DNA from 2 places in the Sinobaca sp. SA16-1 genome. Region 2 is predicted to be linked to the other one. Evidence: a T-box and tRNA genes for the amino acid it is inferred to sense, from the RefSeq annotation. Region 2 holds a T-box; the other holds one or more tRNA genes.
What was found. A T-box is a leader RNA that pairs with one kind of tRNA and senses whether it is charged. The one in region 2 lies ahead of ileS (isoleucine--tRNA ligase), so its partner is inferred to be a tRNA-Ile.
Positions count from the first base shown of each region.

Region 1: it has a tRNA-Ile gene. The T-box ahead of ileS (isoleucine--tRNA ligase) is inferred to sense a tRNA for this amino acid. The anticodon was not compared.

Region 1 is NZ_JCAKFL010000002.1:536,161-546,087, reverse strand. It holds gene AC5W2J_RS06875 (Na/Pi cotransporter family protein) at 91-1,728, shown strand; gene AC5W2J_RS06870 (DUF456 domain-containing protein) at 1,805-2,290, shown strand; tRNA gene AC5W2J_RS06865 (tRNA-Asn) at 2,387-2,461, shown strand; tRNA gene AC5W2J_RS06860 (tRNA-Met) at 2,465-2,541, shown strand; tRNA gene AC5W2J_RS06855 (tRNA-His) at 2,566-2,641, shown strand; tRNA gene AC5W2J_RS06850 (tRNA-Ile) at 2,648-2,724, shown strand; gene AC5W2J_RS06845 (superoxide dismutase) at 2,951-3,562, shown strand; gene AC5W2J_RS06840 (peptidoglycan D,D-transpeptidase FtsI family protein) at 3,886-5,853, shown strand; gene rpmG (50S ribosomal protein L33) at 5,979-6,128, shown strand; gene AC5W2J_RS06830 (5-formyltetrahydrofolate cyclo-ligase) at 6,240-6,803, shown strand; gene AC5W2J_RS06825 (DUF92 domain-containing protein) at 6,800-7,585, shown strand; gene AC5W2J_RS06820 (HAD family hydrolase) at 7,648-8,388, shown strand; gene AC5W2J_RS06815 (rhomboid family intramembrane serine protease) at 8,394-9,927, shown strand, end outside.
Region 2 is NZ_JCAKFL010000003.1:466,886-476,812, reverse strand. It holds gene pyrR (bifunctional pyr operon transcriptional regulator/uracil phosphoribosyltransferase PyrR) at 1-445, opposite strand, end outside; gene AC5W2J_RS10415 (RluA family pseudouridine synthase) at 665-1,579, opposite strand; gene lspA (signal peptidase II) at 1,545-2,048, opposite strand; gene ileS (isoleucine--tRNA ligase) at 2,183-4,951, opposite strand; T-box leader at 5,048-5,261, opposite strand; gene AC5W2J_RS10400 (DivIVA domain-containing protein) at 5,310-5,795, opposite strand; gene AC5W2J_RS10395 (YlmH family RNA-binding protein) at 5,817-6,596, opposite strand; gene AC5W2J_RS10390 (YggT family protein) at 6,608-6,862, opposite strand; gene AC5W2J_RS10385 (cell division protein SepF) at 6,875-7,309, opposite strand; gene AC5W2J_RS10380 (YggS family pyridoxal phosphate-dependent enzyme) at 7,345-8,037, opposite strand; gene pgeF (peptidoglycan editing factor PgeF) at 8,053-8,889, opposite strand; gene ftsZ (cell division protein FtsZ) at 8,961-9,927, opposite strand, start outside.

The DNA of each region.
Region 1 (9,927 bases), on a different contig from region 2:
TTACAAAAACTCAATCTTTACTCAATATTAAACAAGTACGCTGATGAAGGTTTGTCTTAGGGGAATTTTTAAAACGAAGGGATGAGGGTGTTGGATCTTCAAACGATACTATTTACTTTTTTTGGGGGATTAGGTATTTTCCTATTTGGTATTAAATATTTAGGGGATGGCCTGCAGAAGATTGCCGGGGATAAATTAAGGGATATTCTCGACAAATTTACGAGTAATCCGGTTATGGGTGTAGTGGCCGGAATTGTTGTAACTATACTTATACAAACGAGCACAGGAACAACAGTGCTGACGATCGGGCTGGTAAACGCCGGTTTTATGACGCTTTCCCAGGCGATCGGTGTTATTATGGGCGCGAACATTGGTACGACAGTTACAGCCTTTATTATTGGTATCAAAATTGAAGATTATGCCCTGCCTATTATTTTCATAGGAACCGTATTAATTTTCTTCTTTAAAAATAAAAAAATGAACAATATCGGTCAGGCTGTTTTTGGATTTGGAGCGCTTTTCTTCGGCCTTTCTCTAATGGGAGATGGAGTAGAGCCGCTTGAAGGACTGCCAGCTTTTCGTGAGCTTACGGTAAGCGTAAGTGAGAATCCACTGCTTGGTGTGTTAATCGGTACCGTATTTACCGTTGCCGTGCAAAGCTCCTCTGCTTCTATCGGACTGCTCCAGGAGCTTTATGACCAGGGAGCTATAGAGCTTGCTGCTGCTATGCCAGTATTGTTCGGTGATAATATTGGAACGACGATTACTGCGGTTCTCGCGTCTCTAGGTGCTTCTCTTGCAGCGAAACGCGCAGCACTGACACACGTTATCTTTAATGTAATCGGAGCAACGATCGTTATTATCTTAATTGTGCCGTATACCGCCATGATAGGAGGCATTCAGAATGCCCTGAACCTGAATGCACCTATGACTATTGCGTTTGCCCACGGTATCTTTAACGTGTCGAATACAATCATTCAGCTGCCTTTTGTCGCAGTACTTGCAATTATTGTGACCAAGCTGATTCCAGGAAAAGACACAGAAATTGAATACAAAGCACAGCATTTGGATCCTTCCTTTATCCAGCGCTCGCCGGGGGTGGCACTCGGACAGGCAAAAGCGGAGACAATGCGGATGGCTGAATTTGCTGAAAAGGGATTAATAGAATCCCATAAGTATTTGAAAACAAATCATAAACGCCATGCAGAACTTACGGTGCAGTTTGAAGAAGCAATTAACAACCTGGACCGAAAAATAACGGATTATCTGATTTTGATTTCCCAGCGTTCGCTCTCGGATGAAAATTCCAAGCTGCATTCAATGCTTATGGATACAGTACGGGATATTGAGCGTGTAGGCGATCATATGGAAAACGTGATGGAACTTGTGGATTATCAGATGACAAACAAAGTAACGATGTCAGAAGATGCCTACCAGGATATGGAAGAGATGTTTGACTTAACGATTAAAACTCTCCAGAAAGCCATTAGTTCACTGGAAAATGACAACATGGAAGAAGCACATGAGAGTGCCAGAGAGGTTATCAAATTCGAGGAACAAATCGATAAAATGGAACGTAAGCTTCGTAAAAAGCACATTTTACGTGTGAACGAAGGTCGCTGCTCCGGATCAGCTGGTATTGTTTTTGTAGATATTATCAGCAACCTGGAAAGAATCGGCGATCACAGTGTAAATATTGCTGAAGCCGTTTTACATGAACGCGATTAATATCGTATGATATAACCAAATGATTTCGTCCGCTGACCTTTCAAAGGCAGCGGACGTTTTTAAAAGGAGGAAAAAAATGGACTATATTTTTTATGCGCTGGCCTTTATGGCTTATGCACTTGCCCTGATCGCATTAATTTACCCGATTGTTCCCGGCGGGATTTTCTTTATTGCAGCCGTTGTTTTGATTGCTGCAGCCGAAGGGTTCGGTACGCTTACCGCCTGGTTCTGGATAAGCCAGATTATTATTGCAGCGCTGCTGTTTATTATTGATTATGCGGTGCAGTATTATGGAATAGAACGGACCGGTGGATCGAAAGCGGCCACGTGGGGAAGTATCATTGGTTTAATTGTCGGTCCCTTTATCATTCCAATTGTAGGCGTGTTAATCGGTGCAATTGTAGGAGCGGTTATTGGTGAAATCATCTCCGGGGAAAAATCGTGGCAGAAGCTGGGCCGGGTTGGAACCGGTTCTTTGGTTGGTTTTCTAGTGAGTGTTGTGCTGAAAGGCGTGCTGCTCGTAGGAAACGGTATTTACTTTCTATATCTTATTTTTACCTGATCTGTTATTAAAAAATAAGCATTGACGTTCTATTATTATCGTGGTATTATGATAAATGTCGCTGTTAGAAGACGTTTATACATAGTAACAGGATATTCCACAGTAGCTCAGTGGTAGAGCTATCGGCTGTTAACCGATCGGTCGCAGGTTCGAATCCTGCCTGTGGAGCCATATGGCGGTGTAGCTCAGCTGGCTAGAGCGTACGGTTCATACCCGTGAGGTCGGGGGTTCGACTCCCTCCGCCGCTACCATATTAAAAAAAGAATACTTACATGGCGGTTGTGGCGAAGTGGTTAACGCACCGGATTGTGGTTCCGGCATTCGTGGGTTCGATTCCCATCAGCCGCCCCATGTGAAGGACCCTTAGCTCAGTTGGTTAGAGCAGACGGCTCATAACCGTCCGGTCGTAGGTTCGAGTCCTACAGGGTCCACCATTACAATTATTCAAAGCACACATCTGTGTGCTTTTTTGTGTTTTCTTTAGTTTAAAGAATAATAGGGCTGGGTATAGAGATTAGTGTCTACAATAGAAATAAATGGCAGAAACAGCATATTGATTGTAAATTTGTCACTGTTTTGTTACATTTATTTATGTTGTATAGCTGAAAGCTATATTTTTTGATTTTTATTACACGTTTACATTCCAAGGAGGAGATTTAATTGTCAAATTACGAATTACCTAAACTACCTTACGCAGAAAACGCACTAGAGCCTCATGTAGACGCAACAACGATGCAGATTCATCACGACAAGCATCACAACACTTACGTAACAAAACTTAATGCAGCATTGGAAGGTCATGACGATCTTGCAGGTAAAGATGTAGAAGACCTTATTAGAGACCTTAATTCCATTCCTGAAAATATCCGTACAGCAGTTAGAAATAACGGCGGCGGCCATGCCAACCATACATTCTTCTGGCAGATCCTAAGCCCGGATGGCGGCGGCAAGCCAAGCGGAGATCTTGCAAGTGCAATTGAAAGCAAGTTTGGCAGCTTTGAGAAATTTCAGGAAGAGTTCGCAGCTGCAGCAACCGGCCGCTTTGGATCCGGCTGGGCATGGCTCGTACTATCCGGCGGAGAGCTTGAGATTATGAGCACAGCTAACCAGGATTCCCCAATCATGGAAGGCAAAACGCCTATCTTAGGTTTGGATGTATGGGAGCATGCATACTACCTTAAATACCAGAACCGTCGTCCTGAATATATTGATGCATTCTGGAACATCATTAACTGGAATGAAGTAGAAAAGCGTTATTCAGAAGCTAAATAATTAATTTATTTTGCAGGATGCAGCAATACAGCCTTAATAAGTTAAAGCAGACACCGATTATCGATAAATGATAATCGGTGTCTTTTTTTGTCATTACCTTTTCTTTTGAAAAAGATGAACCATCTGCTTTCTTTTTATCGTACGTAGAGTATGGTAAAATCAGGGTACGCGCCCGGACACTAAAGGTCCAAATCGTACGAGTCCGTATCAAAGAAAGAGGGATTGCAGTGGCATCAAGAAAAACCAGAAAAAGTCATCTTCCTAGACGATTGAATGTGCTTTTTTTCGCAGTGTTTATACTTTTTTCTGCACTAATATTAAGGTTGGGATTTATACAAATCGTACAAGGGGACAGCTTTGAACAAGATCTGGAAGAAGCGAGCGAACCTGTAACAAGAATTGATGCGCCTCGTGGAGTGATGTATGACAGAAACGGCGAAATCGCTGTAGACAATCAGTTAATTCTCTCACTTACATATACGAACTCATCAAGCGTATCTGATGAAGAAAGATTGGATATTGCTGAAAAGCTGAGCGGATATCTGGAAATGGATACAGAGGGAATTACGGATAGAGACTTAAGAGACTACTGGCTTCTTACACGGGAAGAAGAAGCGGAAGCTCTTCTCTCCGAAGAAGAAATGGCAGCAGCAGGAGAAGATGGAGAAGATCCTTATGACCTGCAGCTGGAAAGAATTACGGATGAACAGTTAAATGATATTCAAGGGACAGAGCTTGAAACCGTGGCAGTATGGCGGGAAATGATATCCGGGTATAATGATTCACCGCAAAGAGTAAAAGAAAATTTAACGAGAGAAGAAGCGCATGAAGTAAGCGTACGCCTTGAAGAACTGCCGGGAGTGGATTTACTAAGAGATTCGAACAGGCAGTATGTGTTTGATGAGTCATTTCCCGGCTTTTTCGGTTCTGTTGGCTCCATCCCTCGTGAAACAATTGATGAATACCTGGCTCTCGGCTACGATCGCTCCGATCTGGTTGGAACAAGCTTTCTGGAAGAAGAATACGAAAGTGCGCTCCGCGGGGTAAAAGGAGAGCTGCTGAACTCAGAGGAAGCTGCAGGTAATGGTGCAGAAACGACGGGACGACGGGGCAATGACCTGGTGTTGTCCGTAGATATGGCGCTGCAGCAGGACTTGGAAACGATTGTAGATGAACAAGTAGGCGGGCAGTCCGGCAACTTCGTAAACGAGGAAGACGCCTATGCAGTTATGATTGAACCAAGTACGGGAGAAGTACTTGCTGCCTCCGGCTACCGGGATCAGGTGGGGACTGTCAGCAGTTCGTTTGAAATGGGATCAACCGTTAAAATGGCCACAGTGCTGGCAGGTCTTCAGGAAGGCGCAGTAACGCCGGATACGTATATTAATGATACACCAATTAATCTCCCGGGAACCTCTTCGATCAGTTCAGCGTCTGACAGTATTGGGAATGTTAATTACCTTGGAGCTTTGGAGCAGTCTTCCAATATTTACATGTCAGAGATTGCGATGAGACTGGCCAATTATGAGCGCGGAGGTTCATTTGATACGGGTAACGTGCAGGAAGCTTATGATACGTTGCGGTATTATTACAATCAATTCGGCCTTGGCACAGAAACAGGTATTGACCTTCCATCGGAATCAGCCGGGATTTCCGGAGGATACGGAGATCCGGGAAATCTTCTTTACCTGAGCTTCGGCCAGTTTGATACGTATACGCCGATGCAGCTTGCTCAGTATGTAGCTACAATTGCCAATGACGGGTATCGGATTGAGCCTCATTTTGTAAAAGAAGTGCGCCGATCCGATCCGGACAAAAGCAATATGGGAGCTATCTCCCAGCAGATACAGCCTTCAATAATGAATAAATTAAGCGTTGACGACGAGTATATAGAAATGGCCCAGGAAGGGATGCTTGAGGTCGTGGAAGGATCCAGTGGAACCGCCCGCAGCTACTTTGGCGATGCGCCTTACCAAGCAGCCGGAAAGACGGGAACTGCACAGGTGACGGTTAGAAGCGAAAGTTCAGGCGAGCTCGTGGAGAATGCGGTAAACCAGGCTTTTGTTGGATATGCGCCGTATGACAACCCTGAAGTAGCCATTGCGGTTATCGTGCCCTATACGTATTTGGCAGAAAACGGCGGCCGCAATGGCGTAGCGAATACTATCGCACGCGAGGCGATGGATGCCTACTTCGAACTTAAAGAAGAACGGCCGGAAGTAGATGCCGAGAACGAAGAAGTGATTGAACAGCAGGGAGAAGAAGAAACAACAGAAGAAACAGACGAATAAGCTTCATGCTGAAATTTAATATGGAAAATGGAAGTGCTGAAAAGAAAAAACACTTGATAGACAAGATGGGATTTGCTATCATTGTTAAGTATGATTGAAGATAAAGAAAGGGGAGGGATATTGTTATGAGAGTACAAGTTACCCTGGCCTGCACGGAAACAGGAGATCGTAATTACATGACTTCTAAAAACAAGCGCACAAACCCAGAGCGTATTGAAATGAAAAAATACAGCCCGCGTTTAAGAAAGCATACGATCCACCGCGAAACAAAATAAGCAGAAGGAGATTATCTCCTCTGCTTATTTTTTTTGGAAAAAAAGATCTCAGCCTTTATGGTGAATGCGCGATATAATGAAATTTGAATCCGTAACGTCAAGGAGGCAGCAATGAACGATAAAAGGAAATTAAGAGAAAAAATGCACCAGCATTCCAACACACTGACCCCGGTTCTACATAAAACAATGCAGCATCAGGTGTATGAATATTTATTTACTTCTGATATTTGGAAACAAGCGGATAAAATAGCAGTCACATTAGCGACAGGCAGGGAAATCGACACAAAGCCCATCATTGAAAAGGCATGGAAACAGCATAAACAGATAGCGGTACCTAAGGTGGATCCCATGCACCGCTCCCTTCATTTTTACAGCATTGATTCCTTCCATGATTTAGAGGAAGGCTTTGCGGGAATTATGGAACCAAAACCGCATGGAAAAGAGGAATGGAATAAAAATAACTTTGATCTGATTATAGTTCCGGGAATGGTTTTTGACCGGGAAGGGTACCGCGTTGGATTCGGTGGTGGTTATTACGACCGATTTTTGGAGAACTGCCGAACGTATACGTGTTCTCTTGCTTTTGACTATCAGCTGATCGAGCACGTTCCAAGAGAAGCGCATGATATACCCGTACAGGCGGTCATTACGGAAAAGGGCGTTATTTACAAATGATCACGGCATATCTTTTCATATTTGGCGGTGCCGCGGCTGCATATAAAGCAGCCGCATTAACGGCTGGCGGGGCTTGCACAGCGGCTTTACTCGGCAGCGTAATTTGGTTTGGCTTAGGCTGGCAGGGATTTTCACTGCTGCTGCTTTTTTTTGTTACCTCTTCTTTGTTTTCTTTTCTTCCGGATAATCAGGAAGCGGAGGAAATTAATGCAGGAGAAGGAGCAAGGCGGACCGCACAGGTATTGGCCAATGGAGGTGCAGCAGCTGTCAGTGCTCTGCTTTATTGGTTTACCGGCAGCGAGCTGTGGATTGCCGCTTTCGCGGGATCTCTGGCAGCGGCGGCTTCAGATACATGGGCCTCTGAGTGGGGGAGCCGCTCGAACAGCCGGGCGTACCTTTTTCCGGGAGGGCAGGAGGTGCCCCCAGGAACGTCTGGGGCCGTAACAGCTCCGGGAACAGCTGCTGCATTGCTGGGAGCAGCTTTTTTAGGAAGTGCGGCAGCTTATTTATTTTCATCATCATTTTCTTCCATTTATGCAACAGCGGTGATCGTTGCTGCAGCAGGATTTGCCGGCAACCTGGCGGACACCGGGGCGGGCGCTTTTTTTCAAGTGACCTATCGATGCCGACGGTGCGGAATCTTAACTGAAAAACAATCGCACTGCGGTCTCGGCACGTTAAAAGCCGGGGGATGGAAATGGGCGGATAATGAAGTAGTGAATACGATTTGTACAGTAACCGGCGGCGGACTGTGTCTGCTGATCTTTTGGCTTATACGATAGATGCCAAAAGTCGAAAATAGCGGAAACCCCTGCTATAATAGAGAAGCAAAGAGGGGGCAATTATGAGGTGGGAAAGCATTTTTTTTGATTTGGATAACACGTTATACAGTCATGAACTGGCATTTGAGAAATCAATTATTTATACATTTCAAAACAGATACCATCCCGATGCGGCGATGGGGCATATAGATGAGAAAGAATGGTTTACCACGTTTAAATATTACTGCGACAAGCTTTGGACAGAAATGGAACAGGATATATTAACCTACGAACAGTATCGGGTGGAGCGTTTTACCCAAACGATGAACTGCTACAATATTGAAATGAATAAAGAAGAAGCGATGCTTTTCCATGACCAGTATGAAAGAGAAGTAGCCAAATTCGTTGAACCTTACGAGGGTTTGAAAGAACTTTTTGAAGAGCTGCACCAGGCGGATGTTCATTTAGGAATTATAACGAACGGAAACAAAGAGACACAGCTGAATAAATGGAAAGCGCTTCATGTTGAAAAGTATATCCCGCAGGAACGAGTGCATATTTCAGCAGAGCTGGGAATTAAAAAACCAAACAGCGAAATATTTACGGAAGTACTTGAAAAAACTAATAGCCAGCCTTCCAGAAGTCTCTATGTGGGGGACTCGTGGCCGCTTGATGTACAAGCATCGATGGAAGCGGGCATGGAATGCATTTACTTAAACACAAGAAAAGAACCTCGGCAGGAAGGGAAGCCTCCGCTTGCAGAATATGAGCATTTCGAGGAAGCAGCCCGTTCGATTATCAGCCGGATAAACCCAGGAGGATAGCTATCATGAATATTGCCCTGCAAACGCACATATACTGGAAATTTATTCATCGATTAGTCGTTCATGAACGTTTCAGGGTTTTTGAAAAAAGCAAAGATAAAAAGCAGATATGGCTTGAAAAGGAAACAGCAGAAGGCACCGTGCTTGTACGTGTAGCCCGCGTCGAGTACGACTGGTTCAACCGCCTTGAAAAAGACCAGGAGGAGGCGGAAAAGGCAGCACCGGCGATCAAAAAAGCGCTGGGAACAAGGAAAATCCTATTTTATAATGTATATATCACATCCTATCCGCCTGTTGATATGGACGCCCCTTGTAAAGCTATGCTGGATTCGAAAGTGTTTGAGCAGTCCTTTCTGTTATCAAACGACGGAGAACGAAAGATTGCCGATCTTCCGGGCAGCGTCCTGTCGATTATATTAAAAAAAGAGTCAGGCTGGGAAGAAGAACGGTCCATCTGGAATGTAGAAGAACCAGAAGAGGAGCTAAAAGCCCGGACCCGCGGCTACCGGGAAGAAGTGGAAAGGCAGCAGGAAGAAATCGAAACCAAAGAGCGCAGCCTTTTTTTGTATGGGAAACCGCTGCTTACTTATGCCCTGCTGGCTTCGATTTTTATCATGTTTTTCCTGCTTGAACAGGCCGGAGGCAGTATGAACATGGCTACGTTGATTGACTATGGTGCGAAATACAACCCGGCAATTATGGACGGGGAGTGGTGGAGACTCTTGTCTGCTGCTTTTCTTCATATTGGTTTTCTCCACTTATTTATGAATTCGCTAGCGCTGTTCTACCTTGGAGGGGCTGTGGAACGAATTTTCGGCACCCGGCGCTTTTTGTTTATTTATACAGCTGCAGCTGCAGTAGGTTCGCTTGCCAGTTTTTCTTTTAATGAGCAAGTGTCGGCCGGAGCATCCGGCGCTATTTTCGGATGCTTTGGAGCCCTGCTTTATTTTGGATGGATTCATAAGAAACTGTTTTTCCGGACGATGGGATTTAACGTGCTGATTATTCTTGCGATTAACCTTGGGTTTGGATTTGCAGTACCCGCTATAGATAATGGTGCCCATATCGGTGGGTTAATCGGTGGATTTCTTGCAGCGGGAGCGGTGCATCTTCCTAACAGCGGCCGCAGAAAAACACAGCTTCCCCTTTTAGTAGGAACAGCAGTCCTGACGATGGGATTGTATTGGTTTGGAATGACCAACGAAAACAAAGCCGGATCAGCTATGATGGACCAGCAGATGGCAAGAGACCTTGCGGAAGACGGAGAATATGAGGAAGCCAGAAACCTTCTTTTGAATACCCGGGAAAATAGTGATACGGAAGACGTCCAGACCATATTTTTACTAGGATATACAGAATCCTATTTAGAAAATTATGAAGAGGCAGGCCGTTATTTTGAGCAGACGATTGAACTTGAACCGGATTTCGCCGAAGCTCACTATAATCTGGCCTTAACGTATATAGAGCTTTCCCAGCCGGAACAAGCGGAGAAAGCCCTTACTGAAGCAAGAAGAACCGAGGGGGAGCGCCCGCCGGAAG
Region 2 (9,927 bases):
CAGGACGGAGCGGAAGCTCACGATGTCCCCGGTCAATCAGGACAGCAAGTTGGATAAGAGAAGGACGCCCAATGTCCATAACGGCATCCATCGCTGCTCTAACGGTTCTTCCGGTATACAAAACGTCATCAACCAGGATGACCCGCTTATCTTTAACAGTGTGCGGAATAGAGGTCCCTTTAAGTTCTGGTTCCTCATTTTGGCTCCGGTGGCTGAGATCGTCTCTGTACAGCGTTATATCCACTTCTCCCACCGCTACCGGCCGGCCTTCGATTTTTTCGATCTGCTCAGCAATGCGGTTTGCAATATGAGCGCCTCGCGTCTTGATGCCGACAAGAATGCATTCATCCATTCCTTTATTTTTTTCAATCATTTCATGTGAAATCCGTGTTAACGCTCTTCTTACGGCTTGTTCATCCAATAGCACCCGCTCTGTCGTTTCCACTGCCTGCACCTCCTGTTATCTTCCACTTTACAGCGTACAAAAAATCCCCTCGTCCGGTGGGATGAGAGGATGGATTTACTGCGTCATAACAAAACAGACTTCTCACAGGAAAGCTGTTATGCAGGGCAAAGTCCTTCTCAGCCTCACGGGACTGTCGTTAAAGGAATAACTATTCGATTGTTGATCTGTTGCTATTATGACAAACAGCGGCTGTCCGGGTCAAGTTATTTTTCGAAGACTTTCCAGCAGAGACTCCATTTCTTCTGGAAGTGGTGCTTTAAATGTCATCCGCTCCTGGGTCATAGGATGGATAAAGGAGAGCGTATGGGCATGAAGAGCCTGTCCATCAATCGGCAGCGTGTTTTTCTTACCGTACTTCGGATCTCCCGCAATCACGTGGTTAATATATTTCATATGGACACGGATTTGATGGGTTCTTCCTGTTTCCAGTTCACAATGAATATACGTATAATGAGCAAAGCGCTCAAGCACGTCAAAATGCGTAACCGCATCTTTCGCATTGCGCTGGGTTACTTTCATTTTCTGGCGGTCTCTTTCGTCGCGCCCGATCGGTGCGTCAATGGTTCCCTTATCATGTTCCACCACGCCGTGTACAATCGCTGCATACTCGCGCTTCATTGATTTATCCTGAAGCTGGCGGCTCAGCTGCTCATGTGCTTTATCGTGCTTGGCCGCTACCAACAGGCCGGTTGTGTCTTTATCAATACGGTGGACAATGCCCGGCCGCTTCTCTCCGTTGATGCCGGATAGATCATTACAATGATACATAAGAGCATTGACCAGCGTTCCACTGTAATGTCCCGGTGCAGGGTGAACGACAATCCCCCGTTCTTTGTTAATAACGATAACATCCGCATCTTCATAAACAACCTGAAGCGGAATATTCTCCGGCAGAATATCCGGTTCAACGGCTTCCGGCACGCTGACCTCGACTTCGTCTTCTGCGTTTAGTTTGTAATTGCTTTTCACCGTTTTGTTATTAACGAGCACCTGGCCTTCTTTAATCCACTGCTGTACCATAGACCGGGACCAGTCCTCCCCTTGCTTGGTTACAAACTGATCGATTCTTGATCCTTCTTCATCTGTTGTTGTGATCCACTGCATTACTTCCATGTTTGCTTTTCCTCTTTTCTTTCCATTCGTCACTCATCATTTTTATAATTAATAAACCTACGCCTACGACTAAAGCAGAATCCGCTACGTTAAAGATAGGATAGCTGTATCCCCAGAAATACGTGTCCACAAAGTCCACGACTGCACCAAACAGCACCCGGTCAATAAAATTACCGAGCGCCCCGCCCAGTATGAAGACCAGCGGCAGGCCAATCATAAGACTTGTTTTCCCGTATTTATGCAGATGATAAATAATCGCTGCGACTACGACCACGGTAATAATATAAAAGAACCACATCTGCCCTTGAAGAATACCAAAGGCGGCCCCTTCATTCCGGTGGGAAGTAAGGTATAAAAAATCCGGGATCAGCTCAATGCTTTCTCCTATATCCATATAAATAACGACTGCATATTTTGTCAGCTGGTCCAAAGCAATAATAAACAGGGCCAGCAAATAATAAAATATCATCATCTATTTTCCTCCGGCTCATCTTAAGTTGTACGTACCTATGCATTTTAGCATACCGGCGCCCGTTAGAAAAGAAGCATCGGCAGGCCGTATCTTAAAAGGGCTTCCCTCCCTAAGGAGAAAAGCCCTTTTTATTATACTTCTGAATAATGTTCTTTAACGATACTGCTGCACTTGCTGCAAAGCGTAGGGTGGTCTTTATCTTCTCCTACTGTTTCTGAAACCGTCCAGCAGCGGCCGCATGTTTCTCCATCTGCTGCCTGAACCGTAATGGCAATGGATGGATACACGTCTGCTTCCGGCGGCGCTTCTTCTTTGCTGCCTTCAATATCAACCTTGGATACGATGAATAGTTTTTCCAGGTCTTCGGTATCTTCCAGAAGCGTTTTCAGCTCCGGTGCGGGATATAGTTGAATGGCTGCTGTTAATGATTTGCCAATCAGCTTTTCGCCTCGTGCCTGCTCCAGCGTTTTTAACACGTCATCACGGACATCCATGATCGTACTCCATTTTTTCTTTAAATCCTGATAGCTGTCTGTATTAACAGCTTCCGGCATATCCGTTAAATGCACGCTTTCTGCTGAAGTGTCCGGAATATAGGTCCATGCTTCTTCCGCCGTATGCGGGATAATTGGAGCTGCAAGCCGGGTAAGGGCGAGAAGTGTGTCATAAATAACCGTCTGAATCGCCCGGCGTTTTTTGCTGTCGGCCGCTTCAATATATAAAGTGTCTTTGGCACTGTCCATATAAAAAGAGCTCAGCTCTACCGTGCAGTAGTTATGAATGGCATGATAGACGGCTGCAAATTGATATTCTTCATAGCCTTTTGTCACTTTCTTAATCAGGTCCTGAAGCTTCACGTGCATGAACAGATCCAGTTCAGGAAGCTCCTCTACCGCGACCCGGTCCACTGCAGGGTTAAAGTCGTTTAAGTTACCGAGCATAAAGCGGAAAGTGTTTCTGATTTTACGGTACACTTCGGCTACCTGCTTTAGTATATCATCGGAAATACGAACGTCCGCCTGATAGTCTACGCTTGATACCCATAGACGAAGAATGTCTGCTCCAAGCTGTTTCATTACATCATTAGGAATAACGGTGTTTCCAATGGATTTGCTCATTTTGTGGCCCTTGCCGTCCAGCGCAAACCCGTGGCTGATTACTGCCTTATACGGGGATTTCCCAGTTACGGCAACGCTGGTGGAAAGCGACGAGTTAAACCACCCTCTGTACTGGTCGGAACCTTCGATGTAAACATCAGCAGGGCGCTGAAGCTCTTCTCGTTCCTCCAGCACTGCCTGGTGGGAAGAACCGCTGTCAAACCATACGTCCATAATATCTGTTTCTCTAGTGAACACTCCGTTAGGGCTCTGGTCAGACTCATACCCTTCCGGAAGAAGGTCTTTTGTATCCCATTCAAACCAGATGTTGGAACCGTGCTGTCTAAATAAATCCGATACGTGCGAGATCGTTTCATCTGTTACAATTTCCACGCCGTCTTCTCCGTAAAATACAGGAATCGGCACGCCCCATGCCCGCTGCCTGGAAATACACCAGTCTCCGCGGTCACGAACCATATTAAATAATCTTGTTTCTCCCCATTCCGGAAGCCACGTTACACTTTTTACTTCTTCGAGCAGCTGCTCTCTGAAATCCTTGATAGACGCAAACCACTGGGAAGTCGCCCGGAAAATAACCGGTTTTTTCGTGCGCCAGTCATGAGGATAGGAGTGCTTTACAAAATTCAGTTTTTCCAGGGCATTTAATTCATCAAGCTTCTGGGTAATCTGTTTGTTTGCCTCATCATAAAACAGGCCTTCAAAACCAGGCGCTTCTTCCGTGAAATACCCTTTATCGTCAACAGGACAGAGCACTTCCAGGCCATACTGCCGGCCTACAATATAGTCATCTTCCCCGTGGCCGGGTGCTGTGTGAACACAGCCTGTACCGGCATCCAAGGTAACGTGATCCCCTAAAATAACGAGAGAATCCCTGCCATAGATAGGGTGGCTCGTCATCACGTGCTCCAGTTCTTCCCCTTTAAAGGTGCGAAGTGTTTCCGCTTCATCCCATTCTAGCTCGGTCTTTAGCTGCTCCAACAGACCTTCCGCTACAATATATTTTGTACCGTTTTGTTTTACCGTTGCATACGTCAGCTCTGGATGAAGAGCGATCGCCAGGTTAGCCGGGATCGTCCATGGAGTTGTTGTCCAGATAAGAAATTTCTCATCCCCATCCAAAACATTTTTGCCGTCTTTTACGTCAAATGTCACGTAGATAGAAGGTGATTTTTTATCATGATACTCAATTTCTGCTTCTGCCAGAGCTGATTCGGAAGAAGGCGACCAGTAGACCGGCTTTTTGCCTTTATAGATATAGCCGCGCTTGGCCATTTCTCCAAATACTTTAATTTGCTGGGCTTCATAATCGTTTGTAAGAGTGATATACGGATTATCCCAGTCTCCGCGGACACCGAGTCTTTTAAACTGTTCACGCTGACGGTCCACCTGCTTTAATGCATACTCTTCGCAGGCCTGGCGGAATTCAGCCACTGACATTTTTTTCCGGTTCACTTTTTTATTTTTTGTCAACGCTGTCTCAATAGGAAGACCATGGGTATCCCAGCCTGGCACGTAAGGTGCATGAAACCCGGACATCGATTTATAACGGACGATAAAATCTTTTAATACTTTATTTAAAGCGTGCCCCATATGGATATCCCCATTGGCGTATGGAGGGCCGTCATGTAGAACAAACAGCGGACGCCCGGCTGTGCGTTCCTGCACTTTTTGGTACATGTTTTCGCTTTCCCATTCTTTTTGTCTTTCCGGTTCCCGGTTCGGCAGGTTGCCGCGCATCGGAAAATCCGTTTTCGGCATGAGCAGTGTTTCTTTGTAACTCATTTCATTTTTCCCCCATTCATTTGATTGTGCAGTTTTTTTCAGTCGTTTGGTTTTACAAATACTTCCTTTACGCATACAAAAAAGCCCTCTCGATCCGATAGGGACGAGAAGGCTCGCGGTACCACCCTAATAGCTGCACACACAGCCACTTTGGGTTTGTATAACGGTAAACAACCGCCGGTACCTACTATATTTCAGTATCGGAACTACAGGGTGATGTCTTTATCTGCCGTTGTACTGTGCTCCCACCATGTCACAGCTCGCTGTTCAGACGGCGTACAATAAAGTATGTCCCTGTCTTCGTTTTTTTATATGTTGTGTAAAAAGTATAATTCAGAAAATACGGTTAGTCAATATTTCACTCCGTCCCGGCTGCAGGCGGTTCATTTGTGATGTCTTCCCATTCTTCGCTATGTAAGAGATTCATCTGGGCTTCGACCAGCATTTTAAACCTCATCCGGTAGACGCTGGCCTGCTTTTTTAACTCCTGCATTTCCAGTTCCATCTTTTTCGTACGGTTTAGGGCGTCATTAATCAGGCGGTCGGCATTTTTTTCCGCTTCCTGAATAATCAGGTCGGATTCTTTATTGGAACTTTTTCTTACTTCTTCCGCTGTTTCCTGAGACACCATAATCGATTTATTCAGCGTATCTTCAATAGCGGAAAAATGCTCCACCCGCTCTTCAAGATCTTTAGCTTTTGTCTGCCATTCATCTTTTTCGCGGATCGCCGCTTCAAAATCTTTAATAACCTGGTCTAAAAATTCATTAACTTCATCTTCATCGTAACCACGAAAACCTTTGGTAAATTCTTTATTATGGATATCTAAAGGAGTAATAGGCACTGGCTTCACCTCTGCTGTTGTTTATTGGTCTTTCTTTTTTCCGTACCGCAAGCGGTAGCGTCCTTTTTTCGTTAATCCTTCGTCACTTAAAATTTTACGACGTCCCATTCCCCTGACCGAAATATAATCGCCGGGAGCGACCTGATAGGCGGGCTGGGTGATCGTTTTCCAATTCACTTTCACTTTTTCCTTTTCAATGTAAGGAAGAGCTTTGCTTCTTGAAACGCCGTACATCTCTGCAATAAGAACATCAAGCCGGAAAGAAGTAATAGTAGAACTTACTTCTTCCCAGCTTTCCTCTGCCTCCAACGCATCATGCATTGGTTTCTTTTCAAGCTGCACCGGCGCATTGCCGGCTTTAGTAAGATTCATTTCCATATATATGCCGACCTCTTCACTAACAATACAATGAAAAAAGCCTTCCCCAGCAATAATATCTCCATACTTTTCTCTTTTAATGCCCAGACCCGTCAGCGTTCCCAGGATATCAGGGTGACGGAGGGTCACAAATTTGGCAGGATAAGAAAGTTCATACAAAGCCAGATTAAATGAGTCTTCTGTAATCTCTTCATAGAAAGGATAAATACAGGCTCTTTTTCGTTCAGCGCCTTTCGCTCCTCCATGAAACTGATAACGTACCGTTTCATCTTTTCCAATAATCATCGAAAGCAGATCCTGCTCCCTGGGATCGAGAAAATCAGTGAGCTTGGTTTCATAATACGTTTCAACTGCCTGCTTCCAATCTCTGACCTGTTCGATGAATGGGTGTTCTTCTTTTCGAAAGTGTTCAGAATAGTCCATAGCTGCTCCTTTTACATAAATAGCGCAGCAACGCCGCGGCTTGCCATGTTTAGTACAAGCAATGCAACAAGTGGAGAAATATCAAACATGCCAAGCGGTGGAATCACGCGGCGGAACGGCTCCAGAAATGGCTCTACGATGGATCCGATCATCTGTCCTATTGATGTTTCCCGGGCATTCGGGAACCAGGACATAAGAATATAAGCGAGTACGATAAATGAATAAATCTGCATTCCTGCAGCTAAAATTGCTCCAATTTGCGCCATTTTTTCTCTCCTTTAAGGTTGTTTCTGATCGTGTTCATACAGTGCTTCTGAGATAGCACCGGAAACATCTATATTGTCCGGCGTACATAAAAATATATTTTCACCGACTTTTTGAATATCTCCGCCTATAGCATAAACAGTGCCGCTGAGAAAATCAACAATTCGCTTCGCCTGATCGTGCTGAAGGCGCTGCACATTGATAATAACCGATTTTCTGTTTTTTAAATGATCCGCAATGTCCTGGGCTTCTTCATAGGTTCTTGGCTCAATGAGTATCATTTTCGCAGACTGCTGAAGACTCTGAAGACTGACGACATTTGACTTTTCTTTAGCAGGCGGTACTGCTTCCGGAACCGGGTCCTCTTCATATTTAATCATCGGATCCCTGTCTTCGACCGTGCCCTCTTCCAATTCAAAAAAACGCTTAAAGTTTTTTTTGAAACCCATCGTTTTTCCTCCTGCCATTCATAGTATCATGCCTATCAGGCGTTCGTTTCGTTTCCTACCAGACTTGTTCCAAGTCTAATATACGTCGCGCCTTCTTCGATTGCAACAGCATAATCATTGGACATTCCCATCGACAACTCATTACAAGGGGCATTCGGCTGGCCGAGTTCCTGCACACGGTCTCTGAGCGTCCTCAGCTCACGGAACCAGGCTCTCGTTTTTTCCGGGTCTTCTTCGAACGGTGCCATTGTCATCAGTCCTACTACTTCAATGGAGGAGAAGGCTTTCAGTTCCTGAATAAACGGAATCACTTCTGCAGCGTCCAGTCCCGCCTTTGACGTCTCACCAGATACATTTACCTGCACAAAGCATTTTACTTTATTTCCGTCTTCCAGCCTTTTTTCCAGCTCCTCTGCTAAAGATATACGATCCAAAGAGTGAATATATTCATATTTGCCAATAATTTTTTTGGCTTTTTTGGATTGAAGCTGCCCGATAAAATGGAATGAGGCTTTATCTTGAAGTTTTTCCCATTTACCCAGTGCTCCTTCTACTCTATTCTCGCCAAGATGGGAAATTCCTGCTTTTATTGCATTTTCAGCCGTTTCCAGAGATACATATTTTGTCACAGCAATAATATGGACCTCATCTTCATTCCTTCCGGCTTTACTGCATGCTTGTTTAATCGTTTGTTTGATGGCTGCTAGATTTTTCTCTACATCTCCCAACGTGCGGGCTCCTTTCTAGTCTTCACTCTTTCCAATAAAGCTCATCATCCGGCCGCTTTTTCCCTGGTCCCGGCGATGTGAAAAAAATAATTGTTCATGCTCGTAGGAACAGTAGGAAGTAACCTCTATCTGTGCTGCAGGTACACCGGCCTGCTCCAACAGCTGACGGTTCACCGCTTTCATGTCCAGCTGATATCCGCCTCCGCTGTTCTTTGTCCACGGCTCTGGTGCAGAAGGGTCCAGCACCTGTTTCATTGCGTTTATAACGGTGCTGTCCACTTCATAATGCTGCGCTGAAATACATGGACCGATTACTGCATATATTTCTTTTGGGTCCACGTTCTCTGTTTTTTTCCATGTGTCGACCATGCGGGACCCAATATCTAAAGCCGTTCCTTTCCATCCAGCATGGGCCAGACCGACTAATCCTTTATCCGGCGCATGAAAATAGAGCGGAACGCAGTCGGCATAAAAGCTGACAAGCGTTACATCGGCAGACTTTGTATACATTCCGTCCGCTTCACCTACCCGGCTCTCTCTCGTCCAGGCACCTTTTCCGGCATCCTGCTTTGCAGCATAGATTATATCTGCTTTATGGACCTGCTCTGCAGCCGTCCACGTGGAAAGCGGACGGCCTGCAGCTGCTGCAAGCTTCTCCCGGTTTTTGATTACATTGTCCGTATCATCGCCTACATGGAACGCCATGTTATTGCTGCAAAAAGGAGCCGGGCTGTGCCCGCCGGATCTAACTGTAAACCCTGCTGTTATACCTTTTTCTGCAGAAAACGAAGGGGATGCAAGCATCAAAAACGGATCCGCTGTCTGCTCAAAAGGTTCCCTGCTGTTTAGCATGTATCGTATTCCCTCCCAATGGGCCTTTCTTGAAAAAAGCCGGACGCGTTGAACACGTCCGGCTTTAGAATTTATTTTTTCTTACGGCGGTTTCTAAGGAATGCCGGGATATCAAGCGCATCTGATTCTTCTTCAGCCGGAGAGTGGGATTCTCTTTCTCTTGGCTGCTCTGCATATTCGTCTTCACGTCCGGCGATTGGCGGCGGAGTCTGACGGCTTCTTGCAGAAGCCGTCTGGCTGTATTGCTGGCTTCTTCTAGGAGAAGCACTCTGCTGCTGAGCCTGACCTCTTGGGTTCACTCTTGCTCTTTTATCTTCGTTGTCTTCAAAACCGGTAGCAATAACCGTAACGACTATTTCGTCCTGAAGGTTTTCGTTAATAACCGAACCGAAGATCATGTTCACTTCAAGGTCAGAGGCTTCAGAGACAATCTCTGCTGCTTCATGAACTTCAAACAGGCTTAAGTTCGCGCCGCCCGTAATGTTCATCAGGACGCCCTGCGCCCCATTTACAGAGGTTTCCAGCAGTGGGCTGGAAATGGCTTTTTTAGCCGCCTCTGCTGCTCTGTTTTCGCCGGTGGCAATACCAATACCCATAAGAGCAGAACCTTTTTCACTCATGATGGTTTTTACATCGGCGAAGTCGAGGTTGATAAGTCCCGGTACTGCGATCAAGTCGGAGATACCCTGAACACCCTGGCGGAGAACGTTATCTGCTTCCTGGAATGCTTCAAGCATTGGAGTGCTTTTGTCTACAATTTCAAGCAGACGATCGTTTGGAATCACAATCAATGTATCGACTTTTTCTTTTAAAGAAATAATACCATTTGCCGCCTGGCTTGAACGCTTTCTGCCTTCAAACGTAAACGGTCTTGTTACTACACCTACTGTAAGAGCGCCAATTTCTTTGGCGATTTCTGCGATAACCGGAGCAGCACCAGTTCCGGTTCCGCCTCCCATACCTGCAGTAATAAATACCATATCGGCGCCCATAAGCGCTTCTTCGATCTGCTCTTTGCTTTCTTCAGCAGCTTTTTTA